Regions from separate parts of the Variovorax sp. SRS16 genome, predicted to be linked through region 2. Evidence: predicted binding sites of a transcription regulator. Region 2 holds the regulator's gene; each other region holds the start of a gene.
What was found. The regulator sigma-54, encoded in region 2, starts transcription at its own class of promoters, with help from an activator protein. The targets are predictions, from matches to a motif close to TGGCANGNAANCTGCTTT.

Region 1 (9,537 bases), 1.9 Mb from region 2:
CGACCGCGAGGTACACGTTCTCGAAACAGCTGAGCCAGGGCAAGAGCGAATGGTTCTGGAACACCACGGCGCGCTCGGGGCCGGGGCCCTTGATCTCCCGGTTGGCGCACAGCAGCACGCCTCGGGTCGGCGTGCCGAGGCCGGCGATCAGGTTCAGCAGCGTCGACTTGCCGCAACCCGAGTGGCCGATCAGCGTGACGAACTCGCCCTTGGCGACATCGAGGTCGATGTCGCGCAACGCGAGGAAGCTGCCCTTGGGCGTCCTGAAGCGCTGCTCGACGCCCTGGATCGCGATGTACTTGCCGTCGTCGTTCATGCCTTCACCTCCTCGAACGTGAATGCGGTGGCGACCTTGATCAGCGCGAACTCGAGCACCAGCCCGACGATGCCGATGACGAAGATCGCGATGATGATGTGGGCGACGTTGAGGTTGTTCCACTCGTCCCAGACCCAGAAGCCGATGCCGACGCCGCCGGTCAGCATCTCGGCCGCGACGATCACCAGCCACGCGGTGCCGACGGCCAGCCGCACGCCGGTCAGCATGTAGGGCAGCACGGCGGGAAACAGGATGCGCGTGAGGATCTTCCATTCGGAAAGATTCAGCACGCGGGCGACGTTCATGTAGTCGCCGGGCACGCGCTGCACGCCGACGGCCGTGTTGATGATCATCGGCCAGATCGAGCAGATGAAGAGGGTCCAGATGGCCGCGGGATTCGCGCCCTTGAAGACCAGCAGGCCGATCGGCAGCCAGGCCAGCGGCGAGACCGGCCGCAGCAGGCTGATGAGCGGATTGAACATGCGCCCGAGAAAGTCGAAGCGCCCGATCGCGAAGCCGGCCGGGATGCCGACCGCCGCCGCCAGGCCGAAGCCGAGCGCCACACGCCGCAATGACGAGAGCACGTTCCAGCCCACGCCCTGGTCGTTGGGTCCGTTGCTGTAGAACGGATCGCTGAACACGACCAGCGCTTCCTTCCAGGTCTGCAGCGGCGACGGGAAGCCGTTGCTGCTCTTCATCGCCACCAGTTCCCAGACCAGGACCAGCAGCGCGAAGCCGAGCAGCGGCGGCAGCACGCGCTGCCACAGCAGGTTGAAGTCGCGCGGTGTGCGCGCCACGGTTTCGTTCGCGGCCTGCTGCGGCGCGGCGGACATCATCGGGCGCACCGGCACGGCGCTCTTGGCCGCGACCGGCCTGGGCTGGCCGGCATCGAGGGGCGGGGCATGGAAGACGGCACTGACCATGGCGGGCTCCTCAGGCATGGACCTTGAATGAATCGGCGTACTTCTTCGGATCCTTGCCGTCCCACACCACGCCGTCGAACAGCTTGCTGGTGCGCAGCGGATCCTTCGGCACGCCGACCTTCATCGCGCCGGCGACCTCCTTGTAGAGGTCGATCTGGTTGATCTGCCTGGCCACCGCGAGGTAGTCCGGGTGCTCCTTCAGGAGGCCCCAGCGCTTGTGCTGGGTCAGGAACCACATGCCGTCGGACAGGTACGGAAAGTTGACCGCGCCGTCGTCGAAGAACTTCATGTGGTTGGGGTCGTCCCAGGTCTTGCCCATGCCGTTGTCGTAGCGCCCGAGGATGCGCTGGTTGATCGCATCGACGCTGGTGTTGATGTACGACTTCTCGGCCACCACGTCGGCCATCCTGTTCTTGTTCTGCAGGTTGGCGTCGATCCACCTGCCGGCTTCGAGCACGGCCATCATCACGGCTCGGCAGGTGTTCGGGTTGGCCTTGACGAACTCGGCGCGCGTGCCGAGCACCTTCTCGGGATGGTCCTTCCAGATGTCCTGCGTGGTGATCGCGGTGACGCCGATCCTGTCCATGATGGCGCGCTGGCCCCAGGGCTCGCCGACGCAGAAGCCGTCCATGTTGCCGACGCGCATGTTGGCCACCATCTGCGGCGGCGGCACGACGATCACCTTGGCGTCCTTCACCGGGCTGATGTCGGCCGTGGCCAGCCAGTAGTTGAGCCACATCGTGTGGGTGCTGGTCGGGAAGGTGCCGGCGAAGGTGTATTCGCGCTTGTCCTTCGCCATCACCCTGGCCAGCGACGGCGCATCGACCGCGCCCTTGTCGGCCAGCGCCTTCGAGAGCGTGATCGCCTGGCCGTTGCGGTTCAGGCCCATCAGCACGGCCATGTCCTTCTTCGGCCCGCCCACGCCCACGTGCACGCCGTAGACGAGGCCGTAGAGCACATGCGACATGTCGAGCTCGCCATTGACCAGCTTGTCGCGCACGCCGGCCCAGCTGGCTTCCTTGCTGGGCACGATCTTGACGCCGTACTTCCTGTCGAAGCCCAGCACGGAGGCCATCACGACGCTGGCGCAGTCGGTCAGCGGGATGAAGCCGATCTTCACCTCTTCCTTCTCGGGCTTGTCCGAGCCCTGGGCCCAGACGGCTGCGCGCAGCGCGGGGTCGAGGCCGGCGACGCCCGCGGCCGCAGCTTGCAGGATGCGGCGGCGGCTCAGTGCGGGTTTCAACGAATCGGTCATGGGACGAACTCCGAAAAGGAAAGGGACACATCACGAAAGCGCAAAACGAAAAGGCGTCCTCATCACGCCGGGGCTCGCTCGATGACGAGCCCTTGCGGGATGGGGACGCCTTTGTCCGGTCGATGGGCCGCACCCGTCGTTGGATGCCGCCTGTCTGAAGACCTTCGTCGGTCTATGGCTCTCGGGATTGCAAGCTGCGTGCCAGCCGAAGCGCACGTTCGTGCACCATTTCAGTCATTCCAGGTATTCGGCCATTGAAAGTACGGACTCCGCCACTTCGACCAGCCGACGGCCCTGGTTCATCGCGGTCCGGCGCAGCATCTTGTGCGCCTCTTCCTCGCTCAGGCGGCGGTGCGCCATCAGCAGTCCCTTGGCGCGCTCGACCAGCTTGCGCTCGTTGAGGGCGGCGCGCACGGTGTCGAGCTCGTCGCTCATCGCCTGCAGCCGATGCGATTGCTCCTGCACGATCTCGAGGATCGAGCGTTCGAGCTGCCGCCCGTAGACGGTCGTGCCCGCCGACGGCGGCGACGCGGCCGCATCGCCGAAGAACAGGTCGGCCGGCGCATCCGCGTCGCCCACCAGCCGGGCCAGCAGCGCCTCGTGCACCTGCAGGTCCGCGCGCGCCTGCGCGGTCTTCTGCGCGCACAGCTGCCGCAGGTCGGCGGCCAGGCGGTCTTCGACATCCTTCATCGCATCGATGCGGTGCGTCGAGCAGTCGAACCAGGCCTGGCTCAGGCCCGTGTCGAGCGCCACGCCCGCGGGCGCCGCGCAGGCGATGCGGCGAAAGCGCTCCAGCTCGGCGAACTGCAGGGCAGGCCGGTCGGTGGGCCGGAGTTCGCCCGGGTGCGAAGCCGTGAACTCGGCGAAAACCTGGAAGCAGCGTTCCTGCGACTCGATCAGGTGCAGCCAGTGCTGCTGCCGCGCGCTGTCGTTGTGGCCCGAGGCGAAGGCCGCGGCGCCGCAGGCGCGTTCCTGGCCCGCGAATTCCTTGCCCTGCATGAAGTTGAACATCGCGACCAGCAGGCGCGAGATCTCCGGCGAGGTCGCGCCGTCGGCCGCCTCGAACACGACCGCGAGCAGCCCGGCGATCAGCTTGACGAAAGCCGCGGTGGCCTGCGCGGCATCGATCTCCGTCGCACCGATGCGGCCGCGCAGCGCGGGCAGGGCGTCCAAGCCGGGCAGCACCCAGGCGATGCGGCTGAAGAGGCGGGCGCCGTTGCCGATGCGGCCGGCGTCCGTTTCGAGCCGATCGAAACCGGTGCGCACCGCCCGCTCCATCCGCACGCATTCGACGACTTGCGCACTGCGTTGGACCGCGAAGCCCTGGCCGCGCGAACCCAGCAGCAGGTTCGACAGCCCGCGCTCGCGTTGCAGCGCATGGACCAGCCGGCCGATGGCGCCGACCAGTTCGCTGGTGCGTGCGAGCTGCTCCAGCGCGTCGATCTCGCAGCGCAGCGCGGCCATCAGGAAATTCGGGCCGGATTTCATCGTCGGGCGCTGCAGGGGCGCGGATCGCGGGTCCGGGAGGAGGGCATAGGGGCATGGAGCAACATTCGTGCCCCGAAAACGGGCGCCCCCTACACTCGCCGCATGCTCGTTCTGGGAATCGAATCGTCGTGCGACGAAACCGGCGTGGCCCTGGTGGAAGCCGGTGCCAGCGGCCTGCCGCGTCTGGCCGCGCACGCGCTGCACAGCCAGATCGCCATGCACCAGGCCTATGGCGGCGTGGTGCCTGAACTGGCCAGCCGCGACCACATCCGCCGCGTGCTGCCGCTCGCGCAGGCGGTGTTCGACGAAGCCGGCCGAACGCTGGCCGAGGTCGACGTGGTCGCGTACACGCGCGGGCCGGGCCTGGCGGGCGCGCTGCTGGTGGGCGCCGGCGTGGCCTGCGCGCTGGGTGCTGCACTGGGCCGGCCGGTGCTCGGCGTGCATCACCTCGAAGGGCATCTGCTGTCGCCGTTCCTGAGCGCGGATCCGCCCGAATTTCCCTTCGTCGCACTGCTGGTGTCGGGCGGGCACACGCAACTGATGCGCGTCGATGGCGTGGGCCGCTACATGCTGCTCGGCGAAAGCATCGACGACGCGGCCGGCGAAGCCTTCGACAAGAGCGCGAAGCTGATGGGCCTGCCTTATCCCGGCGGCCCGTGGCTGGCCAAGCTGGCGGAGCAGGGCGACGCCACGGCGTTCAAGCTGCCACGGCCGCTGCTGCACAGCGGCGACCTCGACTTTTCCTTCGCCGGCCTGAAGACGGCCGTGCTCACGCAGGCGAAGAAGCTCGGCAGCGAGCTCGAAGCCCGCAAGGCCGATCTCGCCGCATCGACGCAGGCCGCCATCGTGGAGGTGTTACTGAAGAAGTCGCTGGCCGCGCTCGAAGAGACCGGCCTGGGACGGCTGGTGGTGGCCGGCGGCGTGGGTGCGAATCGCGCGCTGCGGGAGCAATTGAACAGCGCCTGCGCGGCGCGTGGCGTGCGTGTGCACTACCCCGAGCTGCACCTGTGCACCGACAACGGCGCCATGATCGCCATGGCCGCGGCCATGCGCCTGCAGTCCGGTGTGGAGGCGGCAGCCGAGCGCTATGCCTTCGACGTCAAGCCGCGATGGCCGCTGGCGTCGCTGGCCGCTCCAGCGCTGGCCGCCTAGGCTGCGGCGCGATGTCCTTGCCGTGCGCGGGCAACGGCAGCACGTCCAGCATCTTGCGCCAGAGCCGCGACCACTGCGGCCAATCGTGGCCGCCTTCGGTGGTGAACACGCGGCCGGCCGGCAATGCGTCCGCCAGCAGGCGATGGTTGGCCGCGAAGCGATCGCTCAGGCCGAAGCCCAGGTAAAGCGGCGGCAGGCCCTTGGCGGGCTTGGGGGAGGCATATTGCTGCAGCCACGGCCAGAGCTTGCGGTCGACTTCCTCGTCCGGCGGCGGGCCCTCGGGCGCCTTCCAACTGCGCAGGCCGCCGGCCTTCTGGATCTCGGCGCCGATCGGGCGCCGGCCCAGGTAGGGCGCCAGCGCGACGATGCCGTCGACGGTGCCCGGCTTGGCGAGCTCATGGATCAATGCGCCGAAGCCGCCGATGGAAATGCCCACCAGCCAGATCGCCTTGTAGCCCAGCGCCCGCTGGGGCTGGATGACGTCCTGCTGCAGGCGCTCGATGAAGGTCTGGTCGTAGTAGTACGACACGTCGGCGTCGACCAGCAGCGCGTCGGCGGCCAGGTCGCGTTCCCGCACGGCGTTGACGAATCCTTCGCGCTCGAACTCTTCAGGCTTCAGGAATGCACCCGGCAGGAACACCAGGAGGGTTTCCGAGCGCGAACCGTCGTTTGCGAATTTCAAGTGCGTTTTCATGGCGCTTCGTCTTGTGCTCCTCACCCGCGGCTTTCGGGGCCTGGTAAGCGAACGCAGATTTTGAGTACAGCATTGAAAAAACCGCCACAAAACGTGACGTTATCCGCACTTATTGTCAGATCAAATGAAGTCGGGCCGGCAACAAAAAGTTACCGGCCCGGATATTGTGGTTTTTTTGATTTGAAGGCGCAGACGGATCAGTTGATCGCAAGTTGCGCCGCGTTGCTGACCGGCACCCGTTTGCCCAGTTTCAGCGTCAGCACGCCGTTCTCGAGCTTGGCCTCGCTGGCGGCGACGTCGATGTCCTGCGGCAACTCGTAGGCGGCCTTGAACTGGCGCTTGGCGTCGGCCTTGCTCTCGATGCGCACGACGGCGCCTTCGATGCCGACCGTCAGGTCTTCGCGCGAGAGGCCCGGCACGTCGAGCGTGAGGGTCCAGGTCTTTTCATCCTGCTCGACATTGAGCGCCTGGCGTGCGGTGGCGGTGGAGAAGGCATCGTTCACGAAGCGCTCGAAGCTGCGGTCGTAGGTGCGCGGAACGAAGCGGGAGGTGCGAATGGCGGGTGCGAAAAACATGGTGAAGACTCCTGAATGAACACAACGAGAGGGACAAGGAATGTGTGTCCCGTACACTGCGCGGCGTTTCAACCTGAGTGCCGCTTGCCACTTCATCTAGGCATGGCGGCGCGCGTTTCAAGACAATGAACTCCAGCTTTATTTGGCGCCGAAGGGCCTTGAAAATCGGCGCCCTGGCGCTATGCGCACCGGCGATCGCGCAGGTGCATGCCCAGTCCGCGGCGCCCATCCGGCTGGCGCTGATCGAGAGCATGAGCGGGCCCTTCGCCAACACCGGGGAGGCCGTCTTCCGCAACATCCTGTGGGCTGTCGAACGCGTGAATGCGCGCGGCGGCGTCAAGCTGCCCGGCGGCGCCCGGCCGCTGCAACTGGACCGTTACGACAGCAAGGGGCAGAACGAGGAAGCGCTCTCGGCCTTGCGCGCCGCGATGGACGACGGCGCGCGCGTCGTGCTGCAGGGCAACTCGTCGGCCACCGCCGCCGCGCTGCTCGATGCCATCGACAAGAACAACGAGCGCGACCTGTCGCGGCGCGTGCTGTTCCTCAACTATGCGGCGGTCGATCCGATACTCACCAACGAGCGCTGCAGCTTCTGGCACTTTCGCTTCGACGCGCATGCCGACATGCGCATGGCTGCGCTGATGGACGTGGTGAAGGGCGATGCGGCGCTCAAGCGCGTCTACCTGATCGGCCAGGACTACAGCTTCGGCCAGGCCGTGCTGCGCGAGGCGCGGCGCGAACTCGGCGTGCTGCGCCCCGACGTGCAGATCGTCGGCGACGAACTGCATCCGATGGGCCGCGTGAAGGACTTCGCGCCCTACGCGAGCAAGATCCTCGCGAGCGGCGCGCAGGCGGTGATCACTGGCAACTGGGGCAACGACCTCACGCTGCTCGTCAAGGCGGCGCGCGAGGCCGGCTTCAACGGCACCTTCTATACCTTCTACGGCAATGCGCTCGGCGCGCCGGCGGCGATCGGCGACGCCGGCATCGGCCGCGTGCTGGCCGTCGCCGACTGGTTGCCCAACGTGCCGACACCCGAATCCGAAGCGTTCTATCGCGCGTTCCGAGAACGCTTCCCGAAGCCCGCCGACGACTATGTCCACATGCGCATGCGACTGATGGTCGAGGCGCTGGTGCAGGCGATGGAGCGCGCGGGCAGCGTCGACACCGTGGCCGTGGCGCGCGCGCTCGAACAGGCCGACGTCACCGTCGCGGGACAGCGTGGCCGCATGCGGGCCGTGGACCATCAGTTCCAGCAGCCGCTGGTGGTCGGCGTGATGGACAGGCAGGGCGCGCCCGGCGTGAAGTTCGACGTCGAAGGGTCCGGGTACGGCTTTCGCGTCGTGAAGACGCTCACCGCCGGGCAGGCCGAGATGCCGACCACCTGCAAGATGCAAAGACCTTGATGGCCGGAAGGAACCGATCCGATGCGTGAAGCGATTCACAACCTCGAAGCCTCCAAGATCCGCGAGGTCGCCAATGCCGGCCTGGGGCGCAGCGACGTGCTGGCCTTCTGGTTCGGCGAGAGCGACGAAGTGACACCCGAAGTGATTCGTCAGGCGGCAATCGATTCGCTGCAGCGCGGCGAGACTTTCTATGCCCACAACCTCGGCCTGCCCGAACTGCGCGAGGCGATCGCGACGTACATGAGCGCGCATCACCCGGTGGTCGATGCATCGCGCATCGCGGTCACCTCGGGGGGCGTCAGCGCGTTGATGCTCGCCGCGCAGGCGCTGATCGACGCCGGCGACGAGGTGGTGGCGGTCACGCCCGTATGGCCGAACCTGATCGCGCAGCCCGCGATCCTCGGTGCGCGCGTGCGCTGCGTGCCGCTGGTGCCGAGGGAGGGGCGCTGGATGCTCGATCTCGAGGCCCTGCTTTCCGCGATCGGCCCTGCGACGAAGGTGCTGATCGTCAATGCGCCCAACAACCCGACCGGCTGGACGCTCACGCGCGACGAGCAGCAGGCGATCCTCGCGCACTGCCGCCGCACGGGCACGTGGATCCTGGCCGACGAGGTCTACGAGCGGTTGTACTTCGAGTCGACCGCCAACGGATGCGCGCCGAGCTTCCTCGATGTCGCCGCAGCCGACGACCGGCTCGTCGTCGCGCACAGCTTCTCCAAGAGCTTCCTGATGACCGGCTGGCGGCTCGGCTGGCTGGTGCTGCCGCAGGCGCTGGTCGACGCCATGGGCAAGCTGATCGAATACAACACCTCGTGCGCAAGCGTGTTCACCCAGCGCGCCGGCGTCGCCGCGCTCGCCCACAGCGAGGACATCACGCCGCGCGTCGTCGCGCACCTCAAGGCCTGCCGCGACACTCTGGTGCCGCTGCTGGCCGACATGCCCCGTATCCGCGTGCAGCCGCCCCGTGGCGGCATGTACGCGTTCTTCGAACTCGAAGGCTTCGGCGATTCGCTGGCCGTTGCCAAGCGCCTGGTCGCCGAGGCCGGTCTCGGCCTCGCCCCCGGCAACGCCTTCGCGCCCGAAGCCCAGGGCTGGCTGCGCTGGTGCTTCGCGTCCAAGGATCCGCAGCGTCTCGTGCAGGGCTTCGAACGCCTCCGGACCTGGCTGGCCGCGCCATAGCGCAGTGTGCGAAGCCGAGGCGGGCTATAATCCCAAAGCTTTGCATCCGCAAATGCGCACGGTGCGTGCAGTTCCAGCGCACACCGCAAGTCAAACATCCCGGAACAAGGAAAAAACCAATGATCGCAGCCTCCATCAAGGCCGAAGTTGTCAAGGACAACGCCCGTGCCGCCAACGATACCGGCAGTCCCGAAGTGCAAGTCGCGCTGCTGACCGCCCGCATCAACGAACTCACCCCGCATTTCAAGACGCACGCCAAGGACCACCACGGTCGTCGCGGCCTGCTGCGCATGGTGAGCCGCCGTCGCAAGCTGCTGGACTACCTGAAGTCCAAGGACGCCGACCGCTACACCGCGCTGATCGCCAAGCTGGGTCTGCGCAAGTAAGCCGAATCGCATGCAAGAACGCCTGGGTTAGTCCGCTAGCTCAGGCGTTTTTTACTTCGCGAATCGTTTCCGGAGTGCCAGACAGAGCGAAGCTGTGTCATTCCATCGAAGTTCGAACCGAGCTTCTCTGGAATGGCATCGTGTTCTGGAAAGCGCTCCAGCC
Region 2 (9,537 bases):
GCGCTCAGGCAGTCCTTCATGAAGGCCTTGCGCTCGTCGCCTTTCTTGTCACCCGCGTCCTTGTTGCAGGTGCCCATCTTGCTTTGCTGTGCGGTGGGGGCCTTGTCGGCCGCGTGGGCCGCACCGAAGGAAAGACAGGCGCCCATGGCGATCGCGGAAAGGAGCTTTTTCATCGTGTACGTCCTACAGAAGTTGGATTGGAAAGGCAGCCCCGGTCCCGGGACTGCTCATGCTAACGGCCGTCGGCGTCCCGCGGATGACCATCGCGGCCGGGGTCCGGTGGGTCGCCGGTAAAATCCGTCGATGCTATTGGTCAAACAGGAGCTGCTCGCGGCGCTCGCGAACACGCTCGATTCCTTCTCGCCCGGCGCCGGCAGCAAAGCCGCGTTCGAGTCGCCCAAGGTGGCGGCGCATGGCGATTTCGCGAGCACCGCGGCGATGCAGCTGGCCAAGCCGCTGCAGCGCAAGCCGCGCGAACTGGCCGAGGAGATCAGCGCCGCGCTGCGCGCCACGCCGGCCTTCGGGCAGTGGGTCGAGGCGGTCGAGATCGCCGGCCCGGGTTTCCTCAACATCCGTCTCAAGACGGCGGCCAAGCAGCAGATCGTGCGCGAGGTGCTGGCCGCCGGCGAGGCTTTCGGCCGACAGCCGGCTCGCAGCGACCGTGTGCTGGTCGAGTTCGTCTCGGCCAATCCGACCGGCCCGCTCCACGTGGGCCACGGCCGCCAGGCCGCGCTCGGCGACGCGATCTGCAACCTGCTGGCGACGCAGGGCGCCGGGGTGTACCGCGAGTTCTATTACAACGATGCCGGCGTGCAGATCCAGACGCTGGCCACCAGCACCCAGCTGCGCGCCAAGGGCTTCAAGCCGGGCGACGCCGAGTGGCCCGAGCAGGCCTACAACGGCGAGTACATCGCCGACATCGCCCTGGACTTCAAGGCGAAGAAGACCGTGCGCTCGGACGACCGCGAATACACCGCCAGCGGCGATGTCGACGACGTCGATTCGATCCGCCAGTTCGCCGTCGCCTACCTGCGCCACGAGCAGGATCTGGACCTCAAGGCCTTCCAGGTGCGCTTCGACAACTACTACCTCGAATCCAGCCTCTACACCAGCGGTCGCGTCGAGGCGACGGTGCGCCGGCTGATCGATGCCGGCAAGACCTACGAGCAGGACGGCGCGCTGTGGCTGAAGTCGACCGACTACGGCGACGACAAGGACCGCGTCATGCGCAAGGGCGACGGCAGCTACACCTACTTCGTGCCCGACGTCGCCTACCACATCGCCAAGTGGGAGCGCGGCTTCCACGAGGTGGTGAACATCCAGGGCACCGACCACCACGGCACCATCGCGCGCGTGCGCGCCGGCCTGCAGGCCGCCGGTGTCGGCATTCCCGCGGGTTATCCCGAGTACGTGCTGCACACCATGGTGCGCGTGATGCGCGGCGGCGAGGAGGTCAAGATCAGCAAGCGCGCCGGCAGCTACGTCACGCTGCGCGACCTGATCGAGTGGACCAGCACCGACGCCGTGCGCTTCTTCCTGCTCAGCCGCAAGCCCGACACCGAATACACCTTCGACATCGACCTCGCGCTGGCGCAGAACAACGACAACCCGGTGTACTACGTGCAGTACGCCCATGCGCGCATCTGCTCGGTGCTGGCCGCGTGGGGCGGCGATGCGGCGACGCTTGCCGGCGTCGACCTCGCGCCGCTGCAGAGCCCGGCCGCGCAGGCGTTGATGCTGCAACTGGCCCGCTACCCCGACATGCTCGCGGCCGCGGCCAAGGACTTCGCGCCGCACGACGTTACCTTCTACCTGCGCGAGCTGGCCGCGAGCTACCACAGCTACTACGACGCCGAGCGCATCCTGGTCGACGACGAAGCCGTGAAGCTCGCCCGCCTGGCCCTGGTCGCCGCCACTGCGCAGGTGCTGCACAATGGTCTCGCAATTCTCGGCGTCGGCGCACCGCGCAAGATGTGATTTCGATTTCCCCAACATGAAACAAAGACAAAGCGGCAACATCGTCATCGGGCTGATCATCGGCCTGGTGCTCGGGCTCGGTGTGGCGCTCGGCATCGCGGTCTACGTGACCAAGGTGCCGATCCCGTTCATGACCAAGACCCAGCGCGGCGGCGCCGAGCAGGACGAGGCCGAGGCCCGCAAGAACAAGGACTGGGATCCCAACGGGCCGCTCGCCGGCAAGGCAGGCGCGCGCGCGCCGGTGGCCTCGGCACCGCAGCCCGCTTCGGTCGGGCCGCTCAATCCGCCGACGCCTGCCGTGCCGGTGGTGGTCGCGCCGAGCGCCCGCGCAGCCTCGGCCGCCGTGACGCCGCCGCGTGCCGCCTCGCGCACGGCGCCGGTGCCGGCCGAAGCCAATGCGCTGCCGCCGTCGAACGATCCGCTCGGCGATCTGGCCAAGGCCCGCTCGAGCGGCGACACGGCGACGGCCGGCGCCAGCGACCCCTTCCTGTACTTCGTGCAGGCGGGCGCCTTCCGAACCAACGACGATGCCGAGGCCCAGCGCGCCAAGCTGTCGCTGATGGGCGTGGAGGCGCGGGTGACCGAGCGCGAGCAGGCCGGCCGCACCGTCTACCGCGTGCGCGTGGGTCCGTTCAACAAGAAGGACGACGCGGACCGGCTCAGGGAGCGGCTCGACGGCGGCGGACTCGAGGCCGCCCTGGTGCGTGTTCAGCGCTGATCGCCTCTTTCCCTTTACTTCATGCGGCCCGGGAACTCCCGACCCGGCCGCGGGCTCTTTCAGCCGCACAGGAGAATTTCTGAATGAAACGTCGTGACTTTTCGCTCGCCGCTGCCTCGCTCGGTCTTTTGCCGCTGGCCATACCTGCGCTGGCGCAGAACCGGCCGCCCAAGGCCGGCACCGATTACATCGTGCTCGGCAAGCCCGCGCCCGTCGACTCGCCCCCGGGCAAGGTCGAGGTGGTCGAGTTCTTCTCGTACAACTGCCCGCATTGCGCGGCCTTCGAGCCCCAGCTCGAAGCCTGGCTCAAGCGCCTGCCGCCGCAAGCCGCCTTCAGGCGCATCCCGGTGCCCTTCGTCGGCAACGACACCGAAACCAAGCAGCGCCTCTACTACACGCTGGAGGCGATGGGCAAGGTGGACGACTACCAGCTCAAGCTGTTCCAGGCCATCCACCAGGAGCGCCAGAACCTGTTCGGCGACGCCGCGATCCTGGCCTGGTCCGAAAAGCAGCCGGGCCTCGATGCCAAGAAATTCGCCGATCTGTTCAAGTCCTTCTCGATCGTCGGCAAGGCCAAGCGTGCGACGCAGCTCACGGGCGACTACCAGGTTGCCGGCGTGCCGGCCCTGGGTGTGGCCGGACGCTGGTACATCGACGGCGACACTGCCGGCTCGCTGGACAAGATGCTGCAGGTCACGGAAGCCCTGATCGGCGAAGCCCGAAAGGGCTGACGCCCTCCTCGCCCCTCTCGAGAAGCCCGCTTCGGCGGGCTTTTTCATCACCGCGCGGGACCGCTCATCGGCCGCATACAATCGTCGAGCAAGTTTCGTGCCTTTATGACCTCGCGATCTCCTTCCTACTCCTTTCGTTTTCTTTCCCGGACCGTCTTCCTCGCGCTGGCGCTGGCCGGTTTCGGCTCGGCCGCGCTGGCCGAAAAGGCCGATCGCAGCAAGCCGATGAACATCGAGTCGGACGCGATGCGTTACGACGACCTCAAGCAGACCAGCGTCTTCACCGGCAACGTGGTGGTCACCAAGGGCACGATCATCATCCGTGGCGCGCGCATCGACGTGCGGCAGGATCCCGAGGGCTACCAGTACGGCGTGGTCACGGCCGCGCCCGGCAAGCTGGCCTACTACAAGCAAAAGCGCGATGCCGGCGTCGACGAGTGGATCGAGGGCGAATCGGAAGTCATCGAATACGACAGCCGCGCCGACAACGTGAAGTTCATCCGCCGTGCGGTGATGCGCCGCCTGATCGGCGCCAAGGTCAACGACGAGAGCAGCGGTCCGCTGATCGTCTACGACCAGAGCAACGACACCTTCACCGTCAATGGTTCGACGTTGCCGCCGGATGCCGGCGTGTCGGCGCCGGCATCCGGCCGGGTCAAGGCCATCCTGACGCCCAAGGCCCAACCGCCGGTGGCGCCGGCTTCCGCGGGCGCCTCCGCGCCTGCGGCCAAGCCGGCCGCACCGGCGCCGGTGGCCGCGCCGGGCACGGGGCTGCGTTCCAGCACCACGCTGGATGGAGAGCCACGCAAGTGATCGAAACCGCCGGCATGAGCGAAGCGACGGGCGCAGCGAGCAGCCGGCTCGAGGCGCGCGGCCTGCAAAAGAGCTATGGCAGCCGCAAGGTCGTCAAGGATGTCTCGCTGGGCGTGCAGAAGGGCGAGGTGGTCGGACTGCTCGGACCCAACGGCGCGGGCAAGACCACCTCCTTCTACATGATCGTCGGGCTGGTGCGCGCCGATGCCGGCGTCATCACCATCGACGGCGAGCCGATCGCGCACATGCCGATCCACCGCCGCGCCCGCATGGGCCTGAGCTACCTGCCGCAGGAAGCCTCGATCTTCCGCAAGCTCACGGTCGAGGAAAACGTGCGCGCCGTGCTCGAGCTGCAGCGCGAGCCCGACGACAAGGGCCGGCCGCTGCCGTTGAGCAAGCTGCGCATCGAAGAGCGACTGGCCGAGCTGCTGTCCGACCTGCGGGTCGACCATCTGCGCGATTCGCCGGCGCTGTCCCTGTCGGGCGGCGAGCGCCGCCGGGTCGAGATCGCGCGCGCCCTCGCCACGCAGCCGCGCTTCATCCTGCTGGACGAGCCCTTCGCCGGGATCGACCCCATCGCCGTGATCGAGATCCAGCGCATCATCAGCTTCCTGAAGGAACGCGGCATCGGCGTGCTCATCACCGATCACAACGTGCGCGAGACGCTGGGCATCTGCGATCACGCGTTCATCATCAGCGACGGGCATGTGCTGGCACAAGGCACGCCTTCGGAGATCGTCGACAACGCCGAGGTGCGGCGCGTGTACCTGGGCGAGCATTTCCGGATGTAGGGACGGCAATCCGATGAAGCAGGGTCTCTCGCTTCGAGTCTCTCAGCATCTCGCGCTCACGCCGCAGCTGCAGCAGTCGATCCGGCTGCTGCAGCTGTCCACGCTCGAGCTGAGCCAGGAAGTCGAGCAGATGCTCGACGACAACCCGTTCCTCGAACGCACCGCCGAAGAAGCGCAGCGCGAGGAGTTCGGGCTCGACGCGGCCGATGCACCGGTGCGCGACGACGATCGCCTGGCCGAGGGCGACGGCGAGCTGCCGTCCGGCCCGTCCGCGCCGCTGGCTGACGCCGGCGTCGGCAGCACGAGCACCGCGGCCGAAGCCGACGCGCCGGCCACGGCCGACAGCACGGATGGGGAGCCCGGCTGGGAAGGCGATGGCACCGTCGATGTGGCACCCGACGACAGCGAGTGGGGCGGCGACGCGCCCGCGCGCGCCAACAACCTCGGCAACGACGAGCGTGCCGATGCCACCGAACTGGCGCGCAGCCAGGAGTCGCTGCAATCTTTCCTGCACCGCCAGGCATTGGGCCTGCGGCTGGACGACAACGACCGCGCCGCGCTGCGCTTCCTGATCGAGTCGCTCAACGACGACGGCTACCTCGAGGACTCGCTGCCGGCGCTCGCCTCCGGCCTCGCGGGCGAAGACAACGACCAGTTCGACGAGCTGGTGCACCACTTCCAGGTCGCGCTCGGTCTGCTGCAGAGCCTGGAGCCAGTCGGCGTCGGCGCCCGCAGCCTCGGCGAATGCCTCACGATCCAGCTGCGCGCGCTGGCGCATGCGAACGAGGGCGACCAGGAGGCGCAGATCCGCAAGATCGCGATCGCCGTCTGCAAGCAGCCGATGGAGCTGCTCGCGCGGCGCGATTTCAAGCGCCTGGCCACGCTCACCCGCAGCAGCGAAGACACGGTGCGTGCCGCGCTGCAGGTGATCGCCAGGCTCGAGCCCAAGCCGGGGCGCCGCTTCGTCGATGTCGAGCGCAACGTCGTCGTGCCCGACGTGATCGTCACGCGCATCGGCCAAGGCACGAACGTCAAGTTCCGCGTCATGCTCAATCCCGAGGTCATGCCGCGCCTGCGCGTGCACGACATCTACGCCGGCGCGCTCAAGCAGCACAAGGGCGAGGGCAGCCAGGCGCTGTCGCAGCGCTTGCAGGAGGCGCGCTGGTTCATCAAGAACATCCAGCAGCGCTTCGACACCATCCTTCGCGTGTCCAACGCGATCGTCGAGCGGCAGAAGAGCTTCTTCGTGCATGGCGAGCTCGCGATGCGTCCGCTGGTGCTGCGCGAGATCGCCGACGAGCTCGGCCTGCACGAGTCGACCATCAGCCGCGTGACCACCGCCAAGTACATGGCGACGCCCTTTGGCACCGTCGAGCTCAAGTACTTCTTCGGCTCGGCACTCGGCACCGAGACCGGCGGCAACGCGTCGAGCACCGCGGTGCGCGCGCTGATCAAGCAGTTCGTGAGCGCCGAGGACACGAGAAAGCCGCTGTCGGACAGCCAGGTCTCCGAGATGCTCAAGGAGCAGGGCATCGAATGCGCGCGCCGGACCGTGGCCAAGTACCGCGAGGCGCTGCGCATCGCGCCGGCCAATCTGCGCAAGGCCCTCTAGGGGTTCACGCGATGAACGGCCCGGGGTTCCTGTCGCGCTGGCTGGGCCTGGGGCTGGCGGCGCTGATGATGCTGTTGGCCAGCGGCTGCGCGATGCTGCCGAGGGAGTTCGCGCACACGCCCTCGAAGGCCGTCCCGGCATCGGCCGACACCGCGCTCGGCCGCATCGCGCAGGCCTCGTCGCCGGACCCGGACCTGAGCGGCTTCCGCCTCATGCCCGGCGGCGATTTCGCGCTCAACACGCGCCTTGAACTGGCGCGCCGGGCCGAGCGCACGCTCGACGTCCAGTACTACCAGATCGAGGATGACGAGACGGGCCGCTATTTCCTGCGAACGCTGCGCGATGCAGCCGAGCGCGGCGTGCGCGTGCGCCTCTTGATGGACGACCTCTACACCTCCGGCGAGGACGAACTGCTGCTCGGCCTGGCCGCGACGCCGAACGTGGAGCTGCGGCTGTTCAATCCCTTCCCGGCCGGCCGCGGCAGCCTCGTGAAGCGCTTTACTGCCTCGCTGTTCGACTTCGACCGCGTCAACCACCGCATGCACAACAAGCTCTTCATCGCCGACGGCGCGATGGGCGTGGCCGGCGGGCGCAACATCGGCAGCCAGTATTTCACCCAGACGGCCGGCGCCAACTTCCTCGACATCGACACCTTCGTGGCCGGCGCGCTGATCCCGCGGCTGGCGAGTCTGTTCGACCAGTACTGGAACAGCGACTACGTGCGGCCGATCCAGACCGTCGTCGCGACCGGCCTTTCGCCCGACGCGTTGCGGCGCAGCTTCGACGAGAAGACCGGCCCGGCGACCACGCCGGCGCCGCGTTCCTCGGCGCCGAACGACGTGCTCGGCTACAGCCCGATCCCCGAGGACATCAAGGCCGGCAAGCTGGACCTGATCTGGAACCTTGCCGAGGCCTATGCCGATTCGCCCGACCGCGTCATCGACAAGCCCGTGACCTACGGCGGCGTGCCGCTGCTCGATGTCGACAGCGTGCGCTACAACGTGGTCGAACAGATGCGGCGTTCGCGCTCCGACGTGACACTGGTGTCACCCTACCTGATTCCGGGCAAGGCCGGGCTGGAGGTGATGCGCGAGATCCGCGGGCGCGGCGTGAAGATCAGCGTCGTCACCAACTCGCTGGCGGCCACCGACGAGCCCGTGGTCCACACCGGCTACCGGCGCTATCGGCCCGACATGCTGCGGCTCGGTGCCGAGCTGTACGAGCTCAGTTCGGCGCGCACGCGGCGCAGCGTGCGGCTGGGCCTGTTCGGTTCGCAGGTCGGTCGGCTGCACGCGAAGGCGGCTGTCTTCGACGGGCGCACGCTGTTCCTGGGCTCGATGAACTTCGACCCGCGCTCGGACACGCACAACACCGAGATCGGACTCATCATCTACAGCCCCGAGATGGCGCAGCAGCTGCTGAAGCTGATCGAGGTGCTGAAGCAGCAGGGCGCCTACCGCGTGCGCTTCACGCCCAGCAGCGAACGGCTCGAGTGGGTCAGCACCGACGGCGGCACCGAGCAGGTGCTGACGCAGGAACCCGACGCGCGCCTGTGGGACCGCGTGATGCTCGAACTGCTCGCGCCGCTGGCGCCCGAGAGTCTGTTGTAGCCCTCGGTAGGACTACTGGATATCGATGGCCTCGACCTGCACCAGCAAGTGCACCTTGTCCTCGAAGCCGAAGTTCAGTCCCCACAGGATGCCGAACTGGCTGCGCTGCACCGTGGTCTCGAAGTCGCCGCCGCACACCTGCCGGTTGATCAGCGGGCTGATGTAGCAGCCGAAGCGGCTGGCCTTGAGCGTGACGGGGCGCGTCTGGCCCATCAGCGTCAGCGTGCCGGCCACCTCGGTGACCTTGTCGGCGCTGAAGGCGATCTGGTCGGAAACGAAGCGGCCGGTCGGAAACTCGGCGACGTTGAAGAAGTCCTTGCTCAGCACGTGGCGGTTGAGCAGGTCGACGCCGGTGTTGATCGAGGCGATGTCCATCGTGATGTCGACCTTGCCGCCGGTGCCGCTGTTGTCGATCTTCACCGAGCCGTCCTTGGTGCTGAAGCGGCCGCGGTTGGTGGTGGTGCCGTAGTGGCCCATCTCGTACATCACGAAGGTGTGGGTCGGGTCGACCACATAGGTGCCGCCCTTGACCGGCCCGCCGCTCGGCTTGGCGGCTGCTTCGGGCGCCTGCTGCGCGGCGGCGAGCGTCGCCATGGCACCCAGTGCGGCGAGGAGGATGAACGGCTTCATGGAGGGCTTTCGCATGGCATTGGATGTGGAAAGGGGCGCTGCCGTTACAGCGGGCCGAGGCCGGTCAGCACCAGCTTGAACTGGACCTGCACGTCGTCGCCCACCATCGAGGTGTCGGTCCATTCGCCGTCGCCGACCTTGAACGCGAGGCGCTGCAGGGTCAGCGTGCCGGTGGCCACGGACTGGCCGCCGCTCTGCGCGATGTCCACCGGCACGGTCACGTTCTGTGCGGTGCCCTTGATCGTCAGCTTGCCCATGACCTCGAAGTGCCCGCCGCCGGTCGCCTTGATCGCGTTCGACTGGAAGCTGGCCTTCGGAAAGCGGGCGGCATCGAACCAGGCCGGCTTCGGCAGTTCGGCATCGCTCTGCGGCAGGCCGAGCGTGGCGCTGCCGACGTCGATCTGCAGCGCCACGCTGCCGCCTTCGGGCTTCTTCGGATCGAAGGCGATCTGGGCATCGAAGCGCTGAAACGTGCCTTCCACCGGCACGCCCATCTGCTTGGTCACGAAGGCGATCCGCCCCTGCCCGGGCACCAGCCTGGCCATCGGCCCGGCAGCGCTGGCCAGCCCTGCGACGGCAAACAATGCAACGGCGCACAAGGCCCGCCCGGCTGGCAAAGCCAGGCCCCTCCGGGAAACACCGCGGAACCGGCTCC
Region 3 (9,537 bases), 5.1 Mb from region 2:
GCGCGATCACGCTCTGGATGCCGGCCGCGTCGAGCACGCGCGCGGTGGCCTTGTTGATGTTGGGGGCCATCGAGGGCTGCACGCAGCCGGCCAAGAGCAGCATCCTGCGCGCATGGATGCGCGCGGGCCAGTGGCCCGAGGGCTGCGGCGCGGGCACCTTGGCCTTCAGGGCGTCGGGCAGCAGGCCGCGCACGGACTGGCCCAGCTTCATCGCGGGGCCGAAGAGCGGCGAAGTCAGGCCTTCCTTGAGCAGCCAGCGGGTGGCCGATTCGAGGGCCGGGCGCGGGACCTTGTCGTCGACGATCTTGCGCCCGATGTCGACCAGGTGGCCGTATTGCACGCCACTCGGGCAGGTGGTCTCGCAGTTGCGGCAGGTCAGGCACCGGTCCAGGTGCAGCTGGGTGCTGCGCGTGGGCGCGTGGCCTTCGAGCACCTGCTTGATCAGGTAGATGCGCCCGCGCGGGCCGTCGAGCTCGTCGCCCAGCAGCTGGTAGGTGGGACAGGTGGCGGTGCAGAAGCCGCAGTGCACGCATTTGCGCAGGATGGCTTCGGCTTGCAGGCCTTCGGGCGTGTTCTTGTATTCGGGCGCGAGTTCGGTTTGCATGAAGGAGGACGGGTGGATCAGTCGGCGCCGAGCAGCCGTGCGTGGTCGAAGACGGCGTGCGGGTCGAACTCGCGCAGGAGCGCGCGGTGGATGCGCGCGAGGGGGCGCTGAGCGCGTCGAAGCGCGGCACGGAGCGCGCGGCCTGGCTGGCGTCGTCGGCGATGCGAAACAGGGTGGCATGGCCGCCGGCGGTGCGCGCGGCGGCGCGCAGGCGCGCGCCCTGGTTGGCCGAGGCGAGGTACCAGCGCTGGGCGCCGTGCCATTCGAGGAGGGGCGCAGTCTCGAAGTCGATGGCGGGCGCGGTCTGGGGCACCGAGAGGCGCCAGAGGCTGTGCGCGCCGGGGATGCCGAACCAGGGCAGGCGCTGGTCGCGTGCGGCCTGCCAGTCGGCCTGGGCCTGTGCATCGGGCTGACGCTCGCCGCCCAGGTGCCTGCAGGCGGCATCGACCGCGGCCACGGCGCCGCGCAGGCGCAGCCAGAGGCTGCCGGTGGCGTCCTGTTCGCTCCAGCGGCTGGCGTTGAGGGGCAGCGGCTGGGCGCCCCAGCCGTTGAGCAGGCGCAGGGCATCGGACTGGGTGCATTCGAAGCGCAGGGTGGCCTCGGCGGGGGCGATGGGCAGGACCTTGAGGCTGACTTCGGCGATGAGGCCGAGCGTGCCCAGGGAGCCGGCGAGCAGGCGCGAGATGTCGTAGCCGGCGACGTTCTTCATGACCTGGCCGCCGAAGGCGAGCACTTCGCCGCGGCCGTTGACGAGGGTGGCGCCCAGCACGTAGTCGCGCACGGCGCCCGCGCTGGCGCGCGCGGGGCCGCAGAGGCCGGCGGCGATCATGCCGCCGACGGTGCCGGTGCCCGAGGGGCCGAAGCGCGGGGGCTCGAAGGGCAGGCACTGGCCACAGGCAGCGAGGGCGGCTTCGAGTTCGGCCAGGGGCGTGCCGGCGCGCGCGGTGACGACGAGTTCGCTGGGTTCGTAGCTGGTGATGCCGGTGAGGGCGCCGGTGGCAAGGAGCTCGCCTTGCGGGGATTCGCCGTAGAAGTCCTTGGTGCCGGCGCCGCGGATGCGAAGCCGATGTCCATCGGCGGCGGCGGCGCGGATGCGATCGGTGAGCGGGGCGAGGGCAGGGTCCATGGCCGCCATCGTAGCGCCCACGACGGTCCTCAATCCTCGAAGAAGTGGACCGGCAGCCCCGGCGTTTCGACGCGCATCGACACCACGTAGCCCGACGCCGGACGCTGCGCCAGTTCCGATGCGGGCCGGCCCTGCCGCGCGGAGGTGACGAACAGCGTGCGCAGGTCGTCGCCGCCGAGGCAGGGCATGGTCGGACACTGTACCGGCGTCGCCAGCGCCGTCAGTTGTTCGCCCGAGGCTGCGAAGCGCAGCAGCTGACCGCCTTCGAACATCGAGGCCCAGTAGCAGCCCACGGCGTCGACCGTGGCGCCGTCCGGCCGGCCCTCGTAGCGCACCGGCGATTCCGGCGTCCAGCCCGCGGGCTTGCCCTCGAACTGGCGGAACACGCGGGGACGCGACAGCACGTTGGACGCGGCCGCCCAGTCCCACGCGCGCACGCGGTGCGCCGCGGTGTCGGACCAGTAGAGGGTCGAGGCATCGGGCGAGAACGCGAGCCCGTTCGCGGTGGTGGCTTCGTTGGCCATCTGCGTGAGCACCGGCGCGCGGCCGCCGCGCGCGTCGAGGCAGTAGAGCGCGGCGTTCGGCCGGTCCTTGGCCTCGTTGAGCGTGCCGGCCCAGAAGCGGCCCAGCGGATCGCACTTGCCGTCGTTGAAGCGCATGGTGCGTGTGTCGTAGTCGGCGCGCGCGAGCAATCGCAGCGGCCTGCCCCATTGCGGCGCGCGGTAGATGCCGTCGCGCAGCGCGATCACCAGGCCGCCGCTGCGCGCCGGCGCCATGCAGCCCGGCTCGGTGGGCAGGCTCCATCGTTCGACGGTGGCAGCACCGATCCCGCCGCGCGTTCGCAACACGGCGCGCCCGGGAATGTCGAGCCAGTAGAGCGCACCTTCGTGCGGATGCCAGAACGGCGATTCACCGAGCTGGCAGAGGCTGTCGTCGAGCGTCGTCCACATGGCGATGAATCTACCCGCAAAACCGGAACCGGGCCGGATGCGCCACCGACACGCACGCAAAAAAGAAGCCCGCCGGCACCGAAGCGCTGGCGGGCTGAACATCCAAAGGAGAACCCGTTGTTTCCGTTGCAAGAAGCGGGCCGCGCGCGGCGGCCGGTTCGCTTCAGCGGTTGTAGGCGGTTTCGCCGTGCGACGAGATATCGAGGCCTTCGCGCTCTTCTTCCTCGGTCACGCGCAGGCCGATGGTGAGGTCGGCGATCTTGAAGGCGATGAAGGCCACCACGCCCGACCACACGATGGTCAGCACCACGGCCTTCAGCTGGATCCAGACCTGGGCACCGATGCCGTTGGAGGTCACGGCTGCCGTGACCCAGTCGCCCACCAGGCCAGGACCGCCGAGCGCCTGGGTGTTGAAGACGCCGGTCAGGAGCGCGCCGACGATGCCGCCGACGCCGTGCACGCCGAAGACGTCGAGCGAGTCGTCCGCCTTCAGCAGATGCTTGAGGCCGTTGACGCCCCAGAGGCAGGCGAAGCCGGCGACGAAGCCGACCACGATCGCGCCCATCAGGCCGACATTGCCGGCGGCCGGCGTGATCGCCACCAGGCCGGCGACGGCACCCGACGCAGCGCCGAGCATCGAGGCCTTGCCGCGCATCAGCGCTTCGCCGATGCACCATGCCAGCACCGCCGCGGCTGTGGCCGAGAAGGTGTTCATGAAGGCCAGCACCGCGCTGGTGCCGGCTTCGAGCGCGGAGCCCGCGTTGAAGCCGAACCAGCCGACCCACAGCAGCGAGGCGCCGACCATGGTGAGCGTGAGCGAGTGCGGCGTGAAGGCTTCCTTGCCGTAGCCGATGCGCTTGCCGACCAGCACCGCGCCCACGAGGCCGGCGACGGCGGCGTTGATGTGCACCACGGTGCCGCCCGCGAAGTCGAGCGCGCCCCATTGCCAGATCAGGCCGGCCTTGGCGTTCATCGCATCGACCACGTCCTTGTTGGCGTAGGCATCGGGGCCCATCCAGAACCAGACCATGTGCGCGATCGGTGCATAGCTGAAGGTGAACCAGATCGCCATGAACAGCAGCACGGCCGAGAACTTGATGCGCTCGGCGAAGGCACCGACGATCAGGCAGCAGGTGATGCCGGCGAAGGTGGCCTGGAAGGCGGCGAACAGCAGTTCGGGGATGTAGACGCCCTTGCTGAAGGTCGCACCCGGCGCGAACACGCCGGTGGCCGCATCGAAGATGCCCTTCATGAAGAGCCGATCGAAGCCGCCGACGAAGGAATTCCCCTCGGTGAACGCGAGGCTGTAGCCATAGATGAGCCACAGCACCACGATCATCGAGAAGGTGACCATCACCTGCATCAGCACCGACAGCATGTTCTTGCTGCGCACCAGGCCGCCGTAGAACAGCGCGAGGCCGGGCACGGTCATCATGATCACGAGCAGCGTCGACACCATCATCCAGGCGGTGTCGCCCTTGTTGAAGCTGGGTGCCGCGGCGGCCGACGCATCGGCGGCCGGCGCGGATGCGGCGGCGGCTGTGGCCGGTGCAGCGGCGGCTGCCGGAGCGGGCGCAGCAGCCGCAGGTGCCGCGGCCGAGGCGTCGGCTGCAGGCGCCGTCGTCTGGGCAAAGCCGGCCGTGCCGGCCAGGAAAACGCTCAGGCCGAGCGCGAGTGAGACAAGCAGTTTTTTCATTTGGTTTTTTCTTTCGTGCCTTGCGGTCAGAGCGCCTCGCGCCCTGTTTCGCCGGTGCGGATCCGGACGACCTGCTCCAGGTCGTAGACGAAGACCTTGCCATCGCCGATCTTCCCGGTGCGGGCGGCGCTCTCGACAGCCTCGATCACGCGCTCGACGAGCTCGTCGGCCACGGCCGCTTCGATCTTGACCTTGGGCAGGAAGTCGACGACGTATTCGGCGCCGCGGTACAGCTCGGTGTGGCCCTTCTGGCGGCCGAAGCCCTTGACCTCGGTGACGGTGATGCCCTGCACACCGATCGCCGAGAGCGCTTCGCGCACTTCGTCGAGCTTGAACGGTTTGATGATGGCTGTGACCAGCTTCATGGTGTATCTCCTAACGATGGAACGGGACGGCGCGGCCGCGCGGGCCGCGCTTCTTCATGACTAGAGCGTCTTGGTCAGCGTGACGATGAAGCGCGCCTTGTTGGGCGAGTAGGTGGTGGCGCCGATGGGCCCGAAGCCGAAGTCCACGCCCGGGCTGGCGGTCAGCAGGTAGGCGTTCTTCTGGTTCGCGCCCTGCACCGAGCCGGCCAGCGACAGGCCGTTGCCGAAGTCGTAGGAGGCGCCCACGTTGTAGTCGACGTAGCTCTTGTAGCCCAGGCTGCGGATGTCCGCGCTCATGTGCGTGTAGCCCAGGGCGGCCTTGAGCGTGAGCTTGGGCATGATCTCCTTCGAATAGGCCAGGTTCAGGTAGCCCGTGTTGCGCCCGCTCAGGCCCGAGCCGTCCTTGTTGCCCGCGTAGTTGAAGTAGTCCTTGGAGACGGTGTGCGAGTACTTCAGCGTGAAGGAGCCGATCACCTCGTCGGTGTAGCCGGCCGAGCCGTAGAGCTCGGTGGTGTTGCCGCGCGTGTTGCCGGGGTACAGGTAGGTGAGCACGCCGAAGTCGAGGTCGAAGACGCCTGCCTTCATCTTGTAGCCGCCGTACAGGTCGGTCTCGATGCTGTTGCCGTTGAGCCAGTTGACGCTGGAGTTCCAGTTGCCGACGTAGAAGCCGCTGTCGCCGAAGGTGTAGTCGAAGCCGCCCTGCACGGCGGGCTTGACCGAGCGGGTCTTGGCAAAGCCGTTGCTGCCGATCACGTCCTGGTCCTGGCCACGGAACTTGTAGTCGCTGGTGAGCGAGACGTTGCCGGTGAGGTTCGGGGCTGGGGCCGCCGCCGGCGCTGCGCTGGCGTCGGCGGTCTGCGCGCTCGCGAGCATCGGCAGGGCGGCGAAGGCGACCGCGGCCAGCAGCCGGACGGTTTTACGGTGCATCATCGAGAGACTCCTCGGAGTGTTTTGAAATGGAATGGAATCCAGGTCAAAGCAGGGAGCGTGCCAAACTGTCAAAAGGCTGTAACAACGCCGCCGGGCCGGGCATGCAGCAGATCGAACAAGAGATGGAAAGCACCATCTTGGGGAAAGGGAGAGGAATGAGTCTGTCTTTGGTGCAGAGCCGTGCCTTGCTGGGCCTGGAAGCCGCGAGCGTCACGGTCGAGGTGCATCTGGCCAACGGCCTGCCGAGCTTCACGCTGGTAGGCCTGGCCGATGTCGAAGTGAAGGAAGCACGCGAACGCGTGCGCTCGGCGATCCAGAACGCCGGGCTCGAATTCCCCAACAACAAGCGCATCACGGTGAACCTCGCGCCGGCCGACCTGCCGAAGGATTCGGGCCGCTTCGATCTGCCGATCGCGCTCGGGATCCTCGCGGCGAGCGGCCAGATCGAATCGTCGCGGCTCGCGGGTAACGAGTTCGCAGGCGAGCTCTCGCTATCGGGTCAACTCAGGCCCGTGCGCGGCGCGCTCGCGATGGCGCTGGCCCTGCACATGCGCGGGATCGCGACGCGGCTGGTGCTGCCCGCCGACAGCGCCCAGGAAGCCGCGCTGGTGCCCGGCGCCGAGGTGTATGGCGCGGCGCACCTGCTCGACGTCGTACGGCAGTTTCTCGCGGCCGATGCAGCCCAGCCGCTGCCCGAAGCCGGCGCAGACGGATGGGCGCGGGTTGTGCCGCAGGCCGCGCGACCGGCGGTGCGGCCCGCCGATCTCGCCGATGTGAAAGGGCATGCGGGCGCCAAGCGCGCCCTCGAAATCGCGGCCGCCGGCAACCACAGCCTGCTGATGGTCGGGCCGCCGGGCTCCGGCAAGTCCATGCTGGCCCAGCGCTTCGCCGGTGTGCTGCCGGCGATGAGCGTCGACGAAGCGCTCGAAAGCGCTGCCATCGCCAGCCTGGGCGGCCGCTTCGCGGTCGAGCGCTGGATGTGCCGGCCCACGGTGAGCCCGCATCACACCGCCAGCGCCGTGGCCCTCGTCGGCGGCGGCTCGCCGCCGCGGCCGGGCGAGATCTCGCTGGCGCACCACGGTGTGCTCTTTCTCGACGAGTTTCCCGAGTTCAGCCGCTCCGCGCTCGAGGCGCTGCGCGAGCCGCTGGAGACCGGCAGCATCACGATCGCGCGCGCCGCGCGCCGGGCCGAATTTCCCGCGCGCTTCCAGTTGATCGCGGCCATGAACCCGTGTCCGTGCGGCTACCTCGGCTCGACGCTCAAGGCCTGCCGCTGCACGCCGGACCAGGTGCTGCGCTACCAGGGCAAGCTCAGCGGTCCCCTGCTCGACCGCATCGACCTGCACATCGAGGTGCCCGCGGTCTCGGCACAGCAGTTGCTCGACGTGCCGGCCGGCGACGCGACCGAGGGCATCCGTGCGCGCGTGGCGGCGGCGCGCGCGTTCGCGCTGGCGCGACAGGGCAAGCCCAACCAGGCGCTGCAAGGCACCGAGATCGACCGCCATGCCGCGCTCGAGCCGGCAGCGTTGAAGTTCATGCACGCGGCCGCGGCAAGGCTCGGCTGGTCGGCGCGCAGCACGCACCGCGCGCTGAAGGTCGCGCGCACGATCGCGGACCTGGCCGGCGCCGGCGAGGTGCAGGCCGCGCATGTGGCGGAGGCGGTTCAATATCGGCGCGCGCTGCGTGCCGGCGCCTGAGCGCCGGGTGCGACAGTCCCGCCTCTGCCCGCCGCCTCAGCGCTTGAACCGTCCGCCGCTGATGATCGACAGATCGACGTAGCTGATGCCCGAGTGATCCTGCGGCGTGTAGCTCACATCGAGGCCGCCGCCCACGTCGAACTGGAAGTTGTTGAGCGCCGCGAGCACCCGGGCGCGGGTCGGCTTGGGCCCGGCGCGGCGAAGCACCTCCACCAGCACCTTGGTGGCGACGAAGCCTTCGAGCAGCGCCGGCGACAGCTCGTTCTGGCCCTTGGCCTTCGCCAGCGCCATCGCCTCCTTGATCATCGGATGGCCGAAGGAACGCTCGTAGGGCAGCACCTGGGTCACGATCACGCCCGCGCTGGCGGTGCCGAGTTCCTTGATGAAGCCCGAGGCGGCGTTGTTCGAGAGCGTGATGATCTGCGCCGCCGAACCCGCCGCCCGCAGCGCCTTGACGCCGTCGGTCACCGCGGTGCCCGAGCCGATCCACACGACCGCCTGGGCTTTCGAGTCGACCAGCTGCGGCACCATGGTCGCGTAGTTGGGCTTGTTGCGGTCGGCCATCACCACCACGATCGGCTTCATCTTCGCCTGCGCAAAACCTTTCACCGCGCCTTCCATCGCGTCCTTGCCGAAGGAGTCGTCGGCCTGGACGACCGCGATGCGCTGGATGCCGACGGTGGACAGGTACTGGATCGCCTTCTCGGCCTCGCGCTGGTAGGTCGAGCGCACGTTGAACACGCTCTTCTGCAAGGGCTTGTGCAGCGCCATCGCGCCGGTGGAAGGGCCGATCAGCGCCACGCCGTACTTGTCCAGCAGCGGAATCACCGCCAGCGTGTTGGGCGTGCCGCGATTGAGCAGCAAGGCGACGACCTTCTTGTCCTCGATCAGGATGCGCGTGTTCTCGACCGAGCGCTTGACATCGAGGCCGTCGTCGAGACGGATCACCTCGATCTGCTCGCCATTGACGCCGCCATGGGCGTTGACATCGTCGATGACAAGCTGAGAGCCGGCGATCGTCTCCTTCACGCTGGCGGCGACCGGGCCCGACATGTCGGCCGACTGCCCGACCAGGATCTGGGCACTCGCGCCGGCGCCGGCGAGGGCCAGCGCAGCGGCGCAACAGAGAACACGCACGGTCTTCATGACGCTCCTTCAAGCGATGGCCGGCATGGAAAAGGTGGCCAGAATTGTGTTCAATTGTTACGGATGACCTGTCGCAGTCAGCCGGGATAAACCCTTTCAGGAATTCGTCTTACTCTGCCGCTTCGGTCGTTGTGCGTAATGACACGCTCGTCGTCCTCGCCCCAGGCGATCAGCTTGGCGCATGAACCGTTGTCAGCGCCGCCCGCGCGTCAGATGCTGCTCGAGAAGATGGGCACCGACCACGACGATGGTGTTGAAGAACAGATAGATCCCGGCGACGACCAGCCAGGTTTCGATGGGCGCGAGCGTGTTGGTCATGATCACGTGGCCGCGCACGGTCAGCTCGGTGACACCGATCACGGACAGCAGCGATGAGGCCTTGAACAGGCGCGCGAACTGACCCGACAGCGGCGAGACGACGACGGCGATCGTCTGCGGCAACTGGATGCGCCAGAAGATGCGCGAGCCCGGCATGCCCATCGCGCGCGCGGCATCGACATGGCCGGCGGGGATGCTCTCGAACGCGCCGCGCATGATCTCCATGATGTAGGCGCCGTAGTAGAGCCCGAGTGCAATGATCCCCGAGGCGTAGGGAGGGATCGGCACGCCCAGTGCCGAAGGTCCGTAGAACAGGACCAGGATCTGCACCAGCAGCGGCGTGCCGCGGAACAGGTCCACATAGACGAGCACGGCGCGCCTGGCGGCCCTGGATCGCATCTGCGAAAGCGCCATGCCCAGCGTACCGACCAGCATGGCGAGCACCATCGCCGCCACGCCGATGGCGAGGCTGTACATGGCCGCGGCCATGAGCTGGTCGAAGGCCTTGAAGACCGGCGCGAAATTCAGCTCAAGCATGTGCCACCCTGACCCGATAGCGCGTGATGCGCTTTTCCAGACGGCGGCTCAGCGTCGACAGCGAGAAGGTCAGCGCCAGGTAGAACAGCGCCAGCGTCAGAAACATGATGCCGAAGCCGCGGTAGCTCTGCGCCACGATCTGCGAAACGACCTGGGTCGCTTCCGGCA

Region 1: a site for sigma-54 is predicted at 4,038-4,055, ahead of E5P2_RS16280 (nitrate regulatory protein). Genes of this name have one in related genera too.
Region 3: a site for sigma-54 is predicted at 5,717-5,734, ahead of E5P2_RS01175 (TorF family putative porin). Genes of this name have one in related genera too.

The regions. Positions count from the first base shown of each region.
Region 1 is NZ_LR594666.1:3,361,900-3,371,436, reverse strand. Features, by position in the region: gene E5P2_RS16295 (ABC transporter ATP-binding protein) at 1-316, opposite strand, end outside; gene ntrB (nitrate ABC transporter permease) at 313-1,239, opposite strand; gene E5P2_RS16285 (CmpA/NrtA family ABC transporter substrate-binding protein) at 1,250-2,494, opposite strand; gene E5P2_RS16280 (nitrate regulatory protein) at 2,729-3,982, opposite strand; gene tsaD (tRNA (adenosine(37)-N6)-threonylcarbamoyltransferase complex transferase subunit TsaD) at 4,085-5,134, shown strand; gene E5P2_RS16270 (esterase family protein) at 5,082-5,816, opposite strand; gene E5P2_RS16265 (Hsp20/alpha crystallin family protein) at 6,026-6,403, opposite strand; gene E5P2_RS16260 (branched-chain amino acid ABC transporter substrate-binding protein) at 6,529-7,809, shown strand; gene E5P2_RS16255 (pyridoxal phosphate-dependent aminotransferase) at 7,831-8,988, shown strand; gene rpsO (30S ribosomal protein S15) at 9,108-9,374, shown strand.
Region 2 is NZ_LR594666.1:5,293,606-5,303,142, reverse strand. Features, by position in the region: gene E5P2_RS25610 (PsiF family protein) at 1-173, opposite strand, end outside; gene argS (arginine--tRNA ligase) at 304-1,977, shown strand; gene E5P2_RS25600 (SPOR domain-containing protein) at 1,994-2,695, shown strand; gene E5P2_RS25595 (thiol:disulfide interchange protein DsbA/DsbL) at 2,779-3,426, shown strand; gene lptA (lipopolysaccharide transport periplasmic protein LptA) at 3,532-4,239, shown strand; gene lptB (LPS export ABC transporter ATP-binding protein) at 4,236-5,030, shown strand; gene E5P2_RS25580 (RNA polymerase factor sigma-54) at 5,044-6,642, shown strand; gene E5P2_RS25575 (phospholipase D family protein) at 6,654-8,252, shown strand; gene E5P2_RS25570 (YceI family protein) at 8,265-8,882, opposite strand; gene E5P2_RS25565 (YceI family protein) at 8,927-9,427, opposite strand.
Region 3 is NZ_LR594666.1:242,004-251,540, reverse strand. Features, by position in the region: gene glcF (glycolate oxidase subunit GlcF) at 1-604, opposite strand, end outside; partial or broken gene glcE (glycolate oxidase subunit GlcE) at 622-1,739, opposite strand; gene E5P2_RS01190 (SMP-30/gluconolactonase/LRE family protein) at 1,760-2,680, opposite strand; gene E5P2_RS01185 (ammonium transporter) at 2,844-4,376, opposite strand; gene glnK (P-II family nitrogen regulator) at 4,403-4,741, opposite strand; gene E5P2_RS01175 (TorF family putative porin) at 4,802-5,668, opposite strand; gene E5P2_RS01170 (YifB family Mg chelatase-like AAA ATPase) at 5,827-7,368, shown strand; gene E5P2_RS01165 (ABC transporter substrate-binding protein) at 7,405-8,514, opposite strand; gene E5P2_RS01160 (amino acid ABC transporter permease) at 8,707-9,369, opposite strand; gene E5P2_RS01155 (amino acid ABC transporter permease) at 9,362-9,537, opposite strand, start outside.